Regions from separate parts of the Pseudomonas sp. SL4(2022) genome, predicted to be linked through region 4. Evidence: predicted binding sites of a transcription regulator. Region 4 holds the regulator's gene; each other region holds the start of a gene.
What was found. Region 4 encodes sigma-54, which starts transcription at its own class of promoters, with help from an activator protein. Its sites were predicted from a motif close to ANTGGCATNNANNTTGCTNT; they were not measured.

Region 1 (4,123 bases), 1.9 Mb from region 4:
AGGCAAAACCCTGGAAGAAATCGTCAAGACTTCGTCCGGCGGCATCTTCAACAACGCCGCTCAGGTCTGGAACCACACCTTCTACTGGAACTGCCTGGCGCCTAACGCCGGTGGCCAACCGACAGGTGCTCTGGCTGACGCCATCAACGCAGCCTTCGGTTCCTTCGACAAGTTCAAGGAAGAATTCAGCAAGGTTTCCATCGGCACCTTCGGTTCCGGCTGGGGCTGGCTGGTGAAGAAGGCTGACGGTTCTCTGGCCCTGGCCAGCACCATCGGCGCCGGCTGCCCGCTGACCAGCGGCGACACCCCGCTGCTGACCTGCGACGTCTGGGAGCACGCCTACTACATCGACTACCGCAACCTGCGTCCGAAGTATGTTGAGGCGTTCTGGAACCTGGTCAACTGGGACTTCGTAGCGAAAAACTACGCCGCCTAAGTCAGCGCTCCCGAATAACAAGAAACCCGGCCCTGTGCCGGGTTTCTTGTTTTCTGCACCAGCGGTTTACAACAGCTTGCGCGGCGCCAAGGCCAGGTGCAACGCCTCGACCTGCTGCACCGCATGAGTCAGACGCTGATCAGCCACCACCGGCCCCAGGTATTCACACAACCCGATGTACAGCAGGTTGAGCAACTGCCGTAGCTGCTCCAGCCCCAGGCCGGCCGGTTCCAGTTCAGCGCCCTGCTCCAGCCAGGCCCGCACGCGCAGGCGCTGCACATTGCTGCCACTTAAATTGCTCAGGTTACCCGCAACGAAATGTTGCAGGCGTGGCAGCAACCCGGCGTCGAGCGCATTGAACAGCACGCGGCTCAGCGCCTCGAAGGTATGCCGTGCTTGGCTATCCGTGCCGACCCGTAGCGGTGCCGCCACGCCCATCCGCTGCCGCCAGCTGAGCAACTGCGGTTCCGGGTCCGGCAGCAAGGCTGATAACGGGCCGGTTAGCGCCCCCACCAGCTCGCGGTAGAGCTTGGCACGCTCCAACTTGCGCTCGCAGGTCGCCGCCACTTCACCGAGAAACTCATTTAGAGCGAACGGCGGTTTGTCGGCGTATTTGTTTTCCCACAGGGCCAGCACAGCCAGCAGTTCGTCTTCAGCAAAGTGCCCGGCCAGGCCGGTGTAGATCGCCCGTCGGCGAGTTGCCAGGCTCATGTCACACCCTCCTCGGCAGGTCGTTACTGTCGAAGGTCACCGCCAGGTTGAACTCGGGATAGCCCACCTCAGCATGTTCGGCATAATCCAGGCCACGCTGCTCATGTTGCGAAGAGGTGCGCAGGCCGAGGGTTTTCGCCAATAACAGGTAAAGCATCAACGCCAGCGGGAACGCCCAGACAAACGCGACCCCGGCACCCAGCAACTGCACCCCAACCCGTGACCAATTGAACAGGTCGCCACTGAAGAACAGCCCAGCCGCCAGCGTGCCCCAGACCCCGGCAAAACCATGCACCGGTATCGCACCGACCACGTCATCCAGTTGCCAGCGCTCCAGCAGGCGCATCCCGAACACCACCACACCACCGGCCACCAGCCCGGTCAGCAGGGCAAACAGCGGCGACATCGTCGCGCAACCGGCGGTGATGCCGACCAAACCACCGAGCGAACCGTTCACCGTGGTAGTCAACAGCACCGGGCTGGAGGTGCTGCGCTGCGCCAGAAATGCACCCAGTGCTCCGGCCGACGCCGCCAGGTGGGTATTCAGGGCAATCAGCCCGAGGCTGACATTTATCCCCAGGCTGCTGCCGGCGTTAAAGCCAAACCAGCCAAACCAAAGGATGAAACCGCCCAGCGCGACCAGGCTTAGGTTGTGCCCAGGAATGCTGCGCGGCGCACCGTCCGCAGCAAAACGCCCCAGACGCGGCCCCAGCACCAGAATACCGGCCAGCGCACACCAGGCGCCGACGCTGTGCACCACAGTGGAGCCGGCAAAGTCGATAAAGCCCAGGGCCGCCAACCACCCCTGGCCACCGTATATGCCGCTCCACACCCAGCTGCCGAACACCGGGTAAATAAACCCGCTGATCACCACCGCGCCGATCAAATAGGCCGAGTAACGCGTGCGCTCGGCCATGGCGCCACTGGCGATGGTTGCAGCCGTGGCCGCGAACATCATCTGAAATAGCAGAAAGGTGAAATCCCAGGGCTCGCCATCGTGCGGCGCAAAATGACTCATGCCGAACCAGCCGGTGATGTTGCTGCCGAACATCAGACCGAAACCGAACAACCAGAATGTAATGCCGCCGACGCAACCGTCCATGTAGTTCTTCATCATCACGTTAACGGCATTCTTCGCCCGCGACATTCCGCTTTCCAGCAAGGCAAAGCCAGCCTGCATGAAAAACACCAACACGCTGGCCAGCACCAACCAGGCCGTATTGATCGCATCATCGCTGGCCGCCTGAGCCAGTGGCGATACCGCAAACGCAGCTATTCCTGACAGTCGAGTTTTCATTGCATATCCCCCGCACGGTGAGTGCCGGAGGTATGGCAACTCTCATGCCAAGAAAAAACGAGTAGCTGGCAAGCCGCAGCAGCACAGCGCATGCACCGAGACAGTGCAACTTACTCTTATGTCCGCTAGCATCCGCGCCATCACGACACAAAAGTTTGTTCGACAAACTTTGATAATGGCCCTTTGACTGCAAGCGCGACTTTGCCAATACTCACTAGCGTCTGACGCCAAAGGCCTCTAACAAGGAACCGTCACTTGAAGCTGGAACTCAAAAACAGCTTGTCACTTAAGTTGCTTCGTGTGGTGCTGCTCTCTGCACTCATCGTCGGCGTGGTCTTGAGTTGTGCGCAGATCGTTTTCGACGTGTACAAGACACGTCAGGCCGTCGCAAACGACGCGCACCGCATCCTCGGCATGTTCCGTGATCCTTCCACCCAGGCGGTCTACAGTCTCGACCGGGAAATGGGTATGCAAGTCATCGAAGGTCTGTTCCAGCACGAGTCAGTGCGCATGGCCGCCATCGGCCACCCCAATGAGCCAATGCTGGCGGAGAAGGCCCGCGAACAGGTTGATATCCCCACCCGCTGGTTGACCGATCCGATCCTCGGCAAGGAACAGAATTTCACCACCCAGCTGGTCGGCCGCGGCCCCTACAGCGAGTACTACGGCGACCTCAGCATCACTCTCGACACAGCCCCCTACGGCGAGAGCTTTGTCACCAACTCGATCATCATCTTTATTTCTGGCGTGCTGCGCGCCCTCGCCATGGGTTTGGTGCTGTATCTGGTCTACCACTGGCTGCTGACCAAGCCGCTGTCGAAGATCATTGAGCACCTGACCAATATCAACCCGGATCGCCCCAGCGAACACAAGCTGCCCATGCTCAAGGGCAACGAAAAGAACGAGCTGGGCTTGTGGATCAATACCGCCAACCAGCTGCTCTCCTCCATCGAACGCAACACCAACCTGCGCCGCGAAGCGGAAAACAGCCTGCTGCGCATGGCTCAGTATGATTTCCTCACCGGTCTGCCGAACCGTCAGCAGCTGCAGCAACAACTCGACCAGATTCTTGAAGATGCTGGCCGCCTGCAGCGCCGCGTCGCCGTGCTTTGCGTCGGCCTGGATGACTTTAAGGGCATCAACGAACAATTCAGCTACCAGACCGGCGACCAGCTGCTGCTGGCACTGTCCGACCGCCTGCGCAGCCACAGTGGCCGCCTTGGTGCGCTGGCACGTTTGGGGGGTGACCAATTCGCGCTGGTGCAGGCAGATATCGAACAGCCTTACGAAGCCGCCGAACTGGCGCAGAGCGTACTCGACGACCTCGATAACCCGTTTATGCTCGACCAGCAGCAAGTTCGCCTGCGCGCGACCATCGGCATTACGCTGTTCCCGGAAGACGGTGACAGCACCGAAAAACTGCTGCAGAAAGCCGAACAGACCATGACCCTGGCCAAGAGTCGTTCACGCAACCGCTACCAGTTCTACATCGCCAGCGTCGACAGCGAAATGCGCCGCCGTCGCGAACTGGAAAAAGACCTGCGTGACGCCCTGGCCTTGAATCAACTGCACCTGGTCTACCAACCGCAGGTCGACTACCGCGACCACAGCGTGGTCGGCGTCGAAGCGCTGCTGCGCTGGCAGCATCCGCAGCATGGTTTTGTGCCGCCGGATCTGTT
Region 2 (4,123 bases), 1.2 Mb from region 4:
GGCGATGTTCCGCGCCGATGGCCTGATACCCGGCAAGAAGGCCAAGGCCGACGAGTAAGCAGAAGATAGAGGGCACCTTAGGGGGCCCTCTTTCGTTTCAACCGGAGTAATCCAGCACCGTCCAAACCTTGCTCAGACCACTGGTAATGACGCAGCCGCTCTGCCCCAGTTGATTGTTGCTGTGCAGCGACATCAGATTGGTCATGCCATCTGCCGCATCCGAGCGTTCGCTCAGCCACTGCACGCGGCCGCAATTGGCCGTTTCGATCACATAACTGGCCGCCACGGCAGAGTCCTCGCTCGGCAGCCTGATCACATCCACCACCGTGCCCTGCTCTTCTACACGCTTGCCGTCGGATACCAGCACCGCCCAGGCCTGGCCATTCTCAATCACCAGGTAGGTGCCATTGGCCCTCGGTTGATCAAGCTGGGGTTGCGCACAACCGGCCAAAAGACCCAACAGCACAATTGTCATCAGCATCTGTTGCATTGTTAGTGACTCCTCTGCAGTGCCTGTGGCCATTGGCTTTGCGGGCAGATGGCGCGAGTGATCGAGTAGGTGCCGGTTATGGCCTTGGGCTTACTATTATCGAATACTGTTTATTTGTACAGTATTTTTCGATTACCCTTGGTCATGCCATCCAGCCAACCATGCCGCCCGGCAGATCGGGCCCATACAAGGCGTTAACAGGAGTACCCAGATGCTCGACGTACTGCAGCTGAAACACAGCGTAAACCGCATGCCCTTGGAAAAAGTCCGGGCCACCGTCAATGAATTGCAGCTTGAAGGCATCGTCACCGAGGGCAAAACGCCGTTTTCCCGGGTGCACTTCAACACCTGTTTTGCCGAGATCGAAGCCTTGCTGCAGCGTGCCGGCTATCACCGTCAGCTGGATGTGGTCGGCTACCAGGGCCTGACCTACGCCATGTTCGACCCCTCGCGCTGGGAGGCGGTGGAAGTGCTGCGCTGGCTCAAGGAGTTTGTCGAGGAAACTCAGGGCAAATCGCTGTCCCGCTAAGGCTGTGGTGCGTGATCCACACCTAGGCTGGCGGCACCAAGGCGAAGCAAAAGCGCTTGGCAGCGGCTTAGCCATGCACAACATTGGCTCAATAAGATGACTAAAAGCGCTGCTGGTCTGCGGCATGGCACGGCATTACGGCAAGAAAACTTTTTTCTAACCAACATTTAATACTGTGCTTAACCCTATGATTTATAGCGTTTAAGCCTACCAACCTAAGGCTCGTTCGAGCCCGCTTCAGAGGGTTCTGGCGGTTGTCAGCCGCCGTACCCCAGTAAAGCTGGCAAGCCCTTTGCTATCGTCCTCACAAGATTCCTGCGCAGCCCACCAACGGCGGTGAGCCGCGGATCACGGACAACGGCGTCCGTCAGGTCACCTCATTAGAGGTGGCCTGGCGGACGCCGTTTTTTGTTTCAGCCGTTTTATCGGCCAGAGAGGACAGACCTATGACTGATCGTGATTCGAAGGCCCTAAGCCTGCACAGCCGCCGTAACTTTCTGAGAACCTCGATAGCTGTCGCCGGCACCTTAGGTGGTGTCGCCGCCCTTGGCCTGAGCGCACCCGCTTCGCTGCGCAGCGTGGCCTGGGCCGCCGGCTCCGATGCACCGGAAAAGGCTGCGCTGAAAGTTGGTTTTATTCCGCTGACCGACTGCGCCTCGGTCGTAGTCGCAGCTACTCAGGGCTTTGGCGAGAAATACGGCCTGACCATCACCCCGAGTAAAGAAGCCTCCTGGGCCGGTGTGCGCGACAAACTGAATACCGGCGAGCTGGATGCCGCCCACGTGCTGTACGGCATGATGTATGGCGCGCAGCTGGGCATCGCCGGGCCGCAGAAGGATATGGCGGTACTGATGGGCCTGAACCAGAACGGCCAGGCCATCACCCTCTCCAAACAGCTCAAAGAGGCCGGCGTCACCAACGGTGCACAACTGGCCGAGCATGTGAAAAAAGGCGGAAACCCGCTGACTTTCGCCCAGACTTTCCCCACCGGTACCCACGCCATGTGGCTGTATTACTGGCTGGCGAGCCTGGGCATCAACCCGATGAGCGATGTGAAAACCATCGTCGTGCCACCACCGCAGATGGTCGCCAATATGCGCGTCGGCAATATGGACGGCTTCTGCGTCGGTGAGCCCTGGGGCGCGCGGGCGATTGCCGACAAGATTGGTTTCACCGCCGTCACGACTCAGCAGATCTGGCCGGATCACCCGGAAAAGGTCCTCGGTGCCACCCGCACTTTTATCGAGCAATACCCCAACGCGGCCCGCGCGCTGATCATGGCGGTGCTGGACGCCAGCCAGTTTATCGAAGCCAGCGAGGAAAACCGTAAGAGCACGGCCAAGTTGATTTCCGGCAAGGCCTACGTCAATGCACCGGTCAAGGTGATCGAGCCGCGCTTCCTCAGCCAGTATGAGGACGGCCTGGGCAACAGCTGGAAAGACGATCACGCCATGGCCTTCTGCAAGAACGGCACGGTGAACTTCCCGTATCACTCCGACGGCATGTGGTTTATGACCCAATTCAAGCGTTGGGGCCTGATCAAGGAAGACCCGAATTACCCCGTCGTCGCCGCCGGGGTCAACCAGGTTGCGCTGTACAAAGAAGCCGCCAGTGCGTTGAACATCCCTGTGCCGGCCAGCTCGCTGCGTAGCAGCATGCTGATCGACGGCAACGTATGGAATGGCTCCGAGCCAGCTGCCTATGCCAACTCTTTTGCGATTAAAGCCTGATTGGGAGGTTCGTGATGAACGCACCACTGAAAACCCCATTGCCCTTGCCTGCGCCAACAAGCAAAGCGTCACGCCTGGTGCTGCCAGGCGTGACGGCGCTGAGCAGCCTGCTCAAGGCGGTTGTGCCGCCATTACTCGGCATCGCACTGTTTATTGGCGTGTGGGCGCTGATTGCGAGCAAAAGCGAGGGTCTGCCAGGCCCAGTCAGTACCTGGGCGGCGGCACTGGAGCTGTTTGCCAACCCCTTCTATGACAACGGCCCGAATGACATGGGCATCGGCTGGAATATCCTGCATTCGCTGGGCCGCGTCAGTATCGGCTTTGGTTTGGCGGCGTTGGTGGGCATTCCGCTGGGCTTTGCCATCGGCCGCTTTGCTTTCTTGGCCAGCATGCTCTCGCCGATCATCAGCCTGCTGCGTCCGGTTTCGCCGCTGGCTTGGCTACCGATTGGTCTGCTGGTGTTCGAAGCGGCTGGCCCGGCGTCGATCTGGGTGATTTTCATCAGCTCAATCTGGCCGATCATCCTCAACACCGCCGCCGGTGTGTCCAGCGTGCCGCAGGATTATCTGAACGTGGCGCGGGTGCTCAAGCTCTCGGAGTTCAAGGTGCTCACACGCATCCTGTTTCCCGCCGTGTTGCCACACCTGATGACCGGCATTCGCCTGGCCATTGGCGTGGCCTGGCTGGTAATTGTCGCCGCCGAGATGCTCACCGGCGGCACGGGCCTGGGTTTCTGGGTGTGGGATGAGTGGAACAACCTCAACGTCGAACACATCCTGATCGCCATCATCATCGTCGGCCTGGTCGGCCTGGCTTTGGAGCAACTGCTGTTGCTGCTGGCCAAACGTTTCGACTACGCCAGCTAAAGCAGGCCAGCTTGAGCAGACACGCTAAGGAGCCGCAACATGGATAAATTCGTAGAGCTGACTCAGGTCGGCAAGCATTTCGGCACCAAGAAAGGCCGCTTCCAGGCCCTCACCGACGTCAACCTGAGCATTGTCAAGGGTGAGTTCGTCACCCTGATCGGCCATTCGGGTTGCGGTAAATCCACCGTGCTCAACCTGATCGCCGGCCTGCTCGAGGCCAGCGAAGGCGGTCTGATCTGCAACGGCCGCGAGATCGACGGTCCTGGCCCGGAGCGTGGCGTGGTGTTCCAGAACCACAGCCTGCTGCCCTGGATGACCTGCTACGGCAACGTCTACCTGGCGGTGGAAAAGGTCTTCGCCGGCAAGGAGAGCAAGGCCCAGCTCAAGGAGCGCACCGAAGCGGCGCTGGCCATGGTGGGCCTGAGCCACGCCACCTACAAGCACCCGAATGAAATCTCTGGCGGCATGAAGCAGCGCGTTGGCATCGCCCGCGCCCTGGCCATGCAGC
Region 3 (4,123 bases), 1.2 Mb from region 4:
TTCCACGGGTCCTGTTCGAACGACAGGGCGAACTGCAGGCGCGTATTCAGGGCTTTGCGGTTCTCGGCGTTGTCCACCACGGCCTGCTTGATGTGCGCCATGCCGACGCGCTGCAGGTAGTGCACCGTGCGCTCCAGGTAGAAGGCCTCTTCGCGGTACAGCTGCAGGAAGGCGCCGTTGTATTCGCGCACTTCTTCGGCGGTTTTCAGCTTGACGAAAAACTCGGCCACCTCGGTCTTGATCCCGCCGTTACCGCCGATGTACATCTCGAAGCCCGAATCCACGCCGATGATGCCGACGTCCTTGATGCCGGCCTCGGCGCAGTTGCGCGGGCAGCCGGAGACGGCCAGCTTGACCTTGTGCGGCGACCACATGTTGAACAGGTCGTGCTCCAGGTCGATGCCCAGCTGGGTGGAGTTCTGCGTGCCGAAGCGGCAGAACTCGCTGCCCACGCAGGTCTTCACGGTACGGATGGACTTGCCGTAGGCGTGGCCGGAGGGCATGTCCAGATCCTTCCACACGCCCGGTAGGTCTTCCTTCTTGATGCCCAGCAGGTCGATACGCTGGCCACCGGTGACCTTGACCATCGGCACGTTGTATTTGTCGGCCACGTCGGCGATGCGGCGCAGCTCGGACGGGTTGGTCACGCCGCCCCACATGCGTGGCACCACCGAATAGGTGCCATCCTTCTGGATGTTGGCGTGGGCGCGTTCGTTGATCAGGCGCGACTGCGGGTCGTCCTTGGCTTCGCCCGACCAGGTAGAAATCAGGTAGTAGTTCAGCGCCGGGCGGCAGGTGGCGCAGCCGTTGGGCGTGCTCCAGCGTAGCGCGGTCATGGTGTCGGCCATGTTGACCAGGTGCTGCTCGCGAATCGCCTGGCGGATCTGCCCATGGTTCAGGTCGCTGCAACCGCAGATGGCTTTCTCGCTTTTCGGTTTCACCTCGGCAGCGCCGCCGACCGTGCTGATCAGAATCTGTTCGACCAAACCGGCGCAGGAGCCGCAGGAGCTGGCTGCCTTGGTGTGCTTCTTCACGTCATCGACGCTGAACAGGCCGTTCTCCTGGATCGCCTTGACGATGGTGCCCTTGCACACGCCGTTGCAACCGCACACTTCCATGCTGTCGGGCATGTTCGCCGCGCTGCTCTGGCCCTGGTGGCCGACGTCGCCAAGGGCACTTTCACCGAACATCAGGTGGTCACGGATCTGGCTGATGTTGGCGTTTTCCTTGATCTGGCGGAAATACCAGCCGCCATCGGCGGTGTCGCCATACAGGCAGCCACCGACCAGGATGTCGTTCTTGATCACCAGCTTCTTGTACACGCCGCCGATGGGGTCGGAGAGGATGATGGTCTCGGTGCCTTCGCCGCCCATAAAGTCGCCGGCAGAGAACAGGTCGATGCCGGTGACCTTGAGCTTGGTCGAGGTGACCGAGCCCTGATAGCGGGCGAAGCCGAGTTGGGCCAGGTGGTTGGCGCAGACTTTTGCTTGTTCGAACAGCGGCGCGACCAGGCCGTAGGCGATGCCACGGTGGTTAGCGCACTCGCCGATCGAGTAGATGCGCGGGTCGTAGGTCTGCAGGGTGTCGTTGACCAGGATGCCGCGGTTGCACGGGATGCCGGCCTTTTCCGCCAGTTCGGTGTTGGGACGGATGCCGGCGGCCATTACCACCAGGTCGGCGGGGATCACGTCACCGCTCTTGAACTGCACGGCGCAGACCCGGCCTTCACCGTTGTCCATCAGCTCTTCGGTTTGCTCATTCAGGCGGAAGTGAATGCCGCGTGCTTCCAAGGCGCTTTGCAGCAGCTTACCGGCCGTGCGGTCGAGTTGGCGCTCCAGCAGCCAATCGGAAAGGTGCACCACGGTTACGTCCATGCCGCGCATTTTCAGGCCGTTAGCCGCTTCCAGGCCGAGCAGGCCGCCGCCGATGACCACGGCATGGTTGTGGGTTTTGGCGGTGTTGATCATGGCCTGGGTGTCGGCCACGTCGCGGTAGCCGATTACCCCGGCCAACTTGTTGCCAGGGATCGGCAGGATAAAGGGGGTGGAGCCGGTGGCAATGAGCAGGCGGTCGTATTCGGCGCTGCTGCCGTCGGAGGCTGTAACCACGCGTTTCTTACGGTCGACGCTGACCACTTTGCGGTTGAGCATCAGCTGGATGTTGTTTTCGGCATACCAGTTGAGGTCGTTGAGGATGATCTCCTCGAAGGTCTGTTCGCCGGCCAGTACCGGCGAGAGCAGGATGCGGTTGTAGTTCGGATGGGGTTCGGCGCCGAACACCGTAATGTCATAGAGATCGGGGGCGAGCTTGAGCAGCTCTTCGAGGGTGCGTACACCTGCCATGCCGTTACCGATCATCACCAGCTTGAGCTTCTGCATGCCGGCCATCTCCTGATTAAACACGCGCAAAACAAAAAAGGCGTCCCGCTAGTCACCTAGCGAGGACGCCTTTGTCCAAGTCCCGTTCTCTCGGGAAGTGCGACCCTCTTCGTTGAAGGTCGCGCTTTATTAAATTGTGTCAGTGACAATGCAGGTCGTGTGCCAACACATAGCGCGTGCTGTTTTGCAGGGCTTTAAGAGCGTTTGCCTGGTTGAAGGGGTGACTCTGGCACTCTCATGGTGCGCCGTGCGCTGGCGTGGTGCGTCTTGGCGGCAAGGTGCTGCCCTGAAAAACCGTGACCGTCACTGCGATGCCAGATCGGTCGCATGTGACGGCCCCATATGCGCAGCAGAGGTTCAGCGGCTGCCACGGACGTCGGTTGTGTAGATGGCATCCTCTACCGCAGTGCTTAACGCCTGGGTGGGAAGCGGAAGGGTCAGAAGGGCCAGAGCGAGTAGGCTGCTCAACAGCCCGGCGTGGCGGACATGGCTGCGCGTGGTTGGCATCGTGATTCCCTGCTTTTTTGTTGTTCTGCTTTAGGCCTAGCAGAGGATGTGCAGGCTGTCACGTGATGGCTGACTAAAAATTGACCAGTGTCTATGGCTGGTCCAGCCAGTTGACCTTGCTGAAGGTCGTGCTGAAGGACGCTGGCATCGGCACCACTTTACCCAATTTGTAGTTGAAAAAGACAAAGCCGGACTTGGCCATGGCCACCAGGTTGCCATCGGCTGGGCGGGTAATGCGAAAGGTGATATCGCCACCATATTTGTTGAAATCCATCACCCCGACCTCGAATAGCAACTGGTCGCGGGCATGGGCTTCGGCGCGGTAGGTAGTGGCCAGGTCGGTGACGATGATGCCAGTGCCATCTTCCTGGGTTTCGACGATGCCGAACTCGAACAGAAAACGTGCCCGGGCTTCGGAAATCATCGAAATCATCGAGTCGTTGCCCAGGTGATTGGCCGCGTTAATGTCGGTCACCCGCACCGTCAGGTGGGTGCTGTAGCAGAACTGGTCTTCGGGGAACTCAAGTTTCAGGCGGGCCATGCCAGCATCCGGTCGTCAGCGAAAGGTGGCGAATGTTAACCCCGTTCGTCTTTGCCGGGCAGCCGCTGATGCAGGCGGCGGGTAAAACAGTGATGATCTGCCGATCATCCTGATGGCATGGGGCAGGTTAAGCATGAAACTCGGACGATTGAGCATCGGCGCGCTGCTGATGCTGTTGTGCTTAGTGGATGTGCAGGCACAGGGGCTGCGCGATGCCCTGAGTGATCGACGCAGTGCCAAGAGCGCCGCGCAGCTTGGCGCAGAGCTGTTGGCCGATCTGCCTTATGGCACGCATGCGCGTCAGCGTCTGGATGTGTACCGCCCACTAAAGGCCAAGTCGGCACCGATTCTGCTGATGGTGCACGGCGGCGCCTGGGACAAGGGCGACAAACGCATGGACCGGGTGGTTGAGAACAAACTGGCGCGCTGGTTACCCCAGGGGTATCTGTTTGTCTCGGTGAACTATCGCCTGATTCCGGATGCGATGCCCGTGCAACAGGCCGAGGACATAGCCCAGGCGCTGAGCTACGTCCAGCAACATGCAACAGGCTGGGGTGGGGACCCGCAGCGCGTGGTGCTGTTGGGGCATTCGGCAGGTGCGCATTTGGTCAGCCTGCTCAGTGCTGCTCCTGAGATTGGCCAGGCTTATGCTGTAAAACCCTGGTTGGGCACTGTGGCACTCGACAGTGCGGCGTTT
Region 4 (4,123 bases):
GCATCATTACGGCCATGATGCTCTTGCCGTCGACCAGGCTCTCCGGCGTGCGGCCCACTCTGACCTGGCACGGAAAACGCCCGGCGACGCCAACAAATTTGGCTGCTGCGCGGGCATGCAGGCCAAGCTTGTTGATAATGGTGATTTCGCAGGCAGGCATCGCGGCAATTCCTTAGCTGAGGTCGCGGTGGCGAATCTGAACATTTTTCAGGATGGGTTTGAGGGTCTCGCCCAGGCGGTTCGCCAGGTACACCGAGCGGTGATGACCACCGGTACAGCCAATCGCTACGGTGACATAGGCGCGGTTGCTGGCGGCAAAGCGCGGCAGCCATTTGGTCAGGTAAGCGAGGATGTCCTGGTACATGTCTTCGACGTCGGCCTGGGCCGAGAGATAGTCGACTACCGGCTGGTCGAGGCCGGAGAAATCGCGTAGATCAGGCTTCCAGTAGGGGTTGGGCAGGCAGCGCACATCGAATACCAGGTCAGCATCTACCGGCATGCCACGCTTGAAACCGAATGACTCAACCAGGAATGCAGTGCCCGGTTCGGGCTGGTTGAGCAGGCGCAGCTTGAGGCTGTCTCGCAGCTGATACAGGTTGAGGTGAGTGGTGTCGATCTTGAGGTCTGCCAGGTCGATAATGGGCCCGAGCAGCAGGCTTTCATCGGCAATGGCTTCAGCGAGCGAGCGATTCTGGTTGGTCAGCGGATGGCGCCGGCGCGTTTCCGAGAAGCGCTTGAGTAGGGTTTCTTCGTCGGCATCCAGGTAGATCACATCGCATTTGATATGCCGTGCGCGAACTTCTTCAAGCAGCTCAGGGAAGCGCTTGAGATGGCTTGGCAGGTTGCGCGCATCAATCGACACCGCCACCTGCGGATGCAGCAGCTCGGTGTGCAGCAGGGCGCGCTCGGCCAGTTCAGGCAACAGGCCAGCGGGGAGATTGTCGATGCAGTAGAAGCCGTTGTCCTCAAGTACATCGAGGGCGGTGCTCTTCCCGGAGCCGGAGCGACCGCTAACGATGATCAGGCGCATGCTCAGGCTCGGTTGAGTTGGCTTTGTACGTCCACGACCACCTGATACAGGGCTTCGCTGCTTTCGGCTTGGCGCAGGCTGGCACGTACATCGCTGCGATCGAGCATGCTGGCGATCTGCCGAAGCAGCTCCAGGTGAGCATCGGTTGCTGCTTCGGGCACTAGCAGGACAAACAGCAGGTCCACTGGCGCACCGTCGATGGCGTCGAAGTCTACGGCAGCGTCCAGGCGCAGCAAGGCGCTGATCGGCGCGGTGCAACCGGGCAGGCGGCAGTGCGGAATGGCGATGCCATTACCGAAACCGGTCGAGCCGAGTTTTTCTCGGGCAATCAGGCTTTCGAAGATATCTTGTCCATCCAGGTCAGGCAGCTCGCGCGCTACCAGGTTGGCAATCTGTTCGAGGACACGTTTTTTGCTGCCGCCCGGCACGTTCACCAGGGAACGGCCGGGGGTCAGGATAGTTTCAAGTCGGATCATAGGAGATAGACGATGTCAGCGGGCCATTGCACCCTGTTGACGTTCGAGCTGTTTTTCCTTGTGTTTGATGAGTTGTCGGTCGAGTTTGTCAGTCAGTAGATCGATGGCCGCGTACATATCGTCATGCTCGGCATTGGCGACGACTTCGCCACCGGCAACGTGCAAGGTCGCTTCGATTTTCTGTTTGAGTTTCTCGACCTCCATGATGACTTGCACATTGGTAATCTTGTCGAAGTGGCGCTCCAATCGGCCGAGTTTTTCGGCGATGTAGTCGCGCAGGGCGTCGGTCACATCCAGCTGATGTCCACTGATGTTGACTTGCATACCGCTTTCTCCTTGTTGCCGTGTGTAAGAGACAGGCAAAGGGCCTGCCGCCGGAACACTGTGGCGCGGAAGACGCTGACAGAGCTAGTCAGGCACATGCGCTGATTGCTAATAGGCAGTATGGCTGCTTTTGCAAAAAAGGCGTGGCCTGGGGTGTTTGGTCAGTGCTATCTGTCTTCCTTCTTTGTGCCGCCTTAGATCAATCGTTTGCGCTCACTGGAAGGCGCTATTCCGAGGGATTCACGGTACTTGGCGACCGTGCGGCGGGCTACTTGAATGCCCTGTGCCTCCAGTAAACCAGCGATCTTGCTGTCACTCAACGGCTTTTTCGCATTTTCCGCCGCGACCAGTTTTTTGATGATCGCGCGGATCGCAGTGGATGAGCATTCTCCACCTTCGGAGGTGCTGACGTGGCTGGAGAAGAAATACTTCAGTTCGTAAATGCCGCGTGGGGTGTGCATGAATTTTTGCGTGGTCACCCTTGAAATGGTCGATTCGTGCATGCCGACGGCTTCGGCAATATCATGCAGTACGAGCGGTTTCATCGCTTCGTCGCCGTAGTCGAGGAAGCCGCGTTGGTGTTCGACGATCTGCGTGGCGACTTTCATCAGGGTTTCGTTGCGGCTCTGCAGGCTCTTGATGAACCAGCGTGCTTCTTGCAGCTGGTTGCGCATAAAGGTGTTGTCGGCGCTGGAGTCAGCACGCTTGACGAAGCCGGCGTACTGCGCGTTGACCCGCAGGCGCGGCATGGCTTCCTGGTTCAGTTCTACCAGCCAGCGCTCGTTGTGCTTGCGCACGATTACATCGGGGACTACGTACTCGGGCTCGCTGGACTCGATCTGCGAGCCTGGGCGCGGGTTGAGGCTCTGGATCAGCTCGATAACCTGACGCAGCTCGTCTTCCTTGAGCTTCATGCGGCGCATCAGTTGGCTGTAGTCGCGGCTACCAAGCAGATCGAGGTAATCACTGGCCAGGCGCTGGGCTTCGCTCAGCCATGGGGTTTGGGCTGGTAATTGACGCAGTTGCAGGAGCAGGCATTCACCCAGGTTGCGCGCGGCAATACCGGCAGGTTCGAACTGCTGGATACGGTGCAGCACGGCCTCAACTTCGTCGAGCTCGATATCCAGTTCCGGATCGAAAGCATCGACCACTTCTTCCAGGCTTTCTTCGAGGTAGCCCTGATCATTGATGCAGTCGATCAGGGTGACGCCGATCAGGCGGTCCTTGTCTGACATCGGCACTAGATTGAGTTGCCAGAGCAAGTGGCTTTGCAGGCTTTCACCACTGGAGGTGCGGGTGGTGAAATCCCACTCGTCGTCATCACTGGCGCTGCTGGGCAGGCTGCTGGCGCTGGTCTGGTAGATGTCTTCCCAGGCAGTGTCTACGGGCAGCTCATTGGGGATGCGTTCGCCCCAATCGCCTTCTTCCAGGTTGTCCACCGTCTGTGTGGTTTCCTGAAAGCTGGTTTCCTGGTAGGGGGTGTCCTGCTGTTCACTGGAGCTGGCGCTCTCTGCGCCATCGGCCATGGGGTCCGAATTGTCGAAATCATCGCCGTCTTCCTGGCGTTCGAGCATCGGGTTGGACTCCAGGGCTTCCTGAATCTCTTGTTGCAGATCCAAGGTCGACAGTTGGAGTAGGCGGATGGCCTGTTGCAGCTGCGGTGTCATCGTCAGCTGCTGGCCCATCTTCAGGACTAGCGATGGTTTCATTGCAGACCTTATTTACCGGCGTCTGTGCGCAATCCACTACAGGGCGTTGTTAAAATCGCCACTAGGAAGCAAATTATATGCCTGACTTTTGGGGTTTTGCCTAGTCTTGGCTGCCGCAGGCCCGAGAAAAGCTGTGGTTACAGCTTGAACTCATGGCCTAGGTACACTTCTTTTACTGTCTGGTTGGCCAGGATTGCCTCTGCATCCCCTTCGGCGATCAGTTGACCGTCGTTGACGATATAGGCGGTTTCACAGATATCCAGTGTCTCACGCACGTTGTGGTCGGTGATCAGTACGCCGATGCCTTTGGCCTTGAGGTGGTGGATGATCTGTTTGATATCACCCACGGAAATCGGGTCGACACCGGCGAAGGGTTCGTCAAGCAGGATGAATTTTGGGTTGGTGGCTAGGGCGCGAGCGATTTCCACCCGGCGGCGCTCTCCCCCAGACAAACTCATGCCCAGGTTGTCGCGAATGTGGGTGATGTGGAACTCCTGCAATAGCCCCTCGAGCGCTTGTTGGCGCGCGCTGCTGTTGAGATCCTTGCGGGTTTCCAGGATGGCCATGATGTTGTCGGCCACGCT

Region 1: a site for sigma-54 is predicted at 2,477-2,496, ahead of OU997_RS12640 (ammonium transporter). Genes of this name have one in related genera too.
Region 2: a site for sigma-54 is predicted at 1,299-1,318, ahead of OU997_RS18820 (CmpA/NrtA family ABC transporter substrate-binding protein). Genes of this name have one in related genera too.
Region 3: a site for sigma-54 is predicted at 2,526-2,545, ahead of nirB (nitrite reductase large subunit NirB). Genes of this name have one in related genera too.

The regions. Positions count from the first base shown of each region.
Region 1 is NZ_CP113060.1:2,681,058-2,685,180, reverse strand. It holds gene OU997_RS12650 (superoxide dismutase) at 1-436, shown strand, start outside; gene OU997_RS12645 (hypothetical protein) at 503-1,147, opposite strand; gene OU997_RS12640 (ammonium transporter) at 1,149-2,444, opposite strand; gene OU997_RS12635 (putative bifunctional diguanylate cyclase/phosphodiesterase) at 2,700-4,123, shown strand, end outside.
Region 2 is NZ_CP113060.1:3,979,696-3,983,818, forward strand. It holds partial or broken gene alaC (alanine transaminase) at 1-58, shown strand, start outside; gene OU997_RS18810 (hypothetical protein) at 98-490, opposite strand; gene OU997_RS18815 (transcriptional regulator) at 702-1,019, shown strand; gene OU997_RS18820 (CmpA/NrtA family ABC transporter substrate-binding protein) at 1,466-2,749, shown strand; gene ntrB (nitrate ABC transporter permease) at 2,764-3,615, shown strand; gene OU997_RS18830 (ABC transporter ATP-binding protein) at 3,655-4,123, shown strand, end outside.
Region 3 is NZ_CP113060.1:3,984,468-3,988,590, reverse strand. It holds gene nirB (nitrite reductase large subunit NirB) at 1-2,378, opposite strand, end outside; gene OU997_RS18840 (thioesterase family protein) at 2,977-3,426, opposite strand; gene OU997_RS18835 (alpha/beta hydrolase) at 3,560-4,123, shown strand, end outside.
Region 4 is NZ_CP113060.1:787,172-791,294, reverse strand. It holds gene OU997_RS03775 (HPr family phosphocarrier protein) at 1-160, opposite strand, end outside; gene rapZ (RNase adapter RapZ) at 173-1,030, opposite strand; gene ptsN (PTS IIA-like nitrogen regulatory protein PtsN) at 1,033-1,506, opposite strand; gene hpf (ribosome hibernation-promoting factor, HPF/YfiA family) at 1,522-1,830, opposite strand; gene OU997_RS03755 (RNA polymerase factor sigma-54) at 2,025-3,539, opposite strand; gene lptB (LPS export ABC transporter ATP-binding protein) at 3,677-4,123, opposite strand, start outside.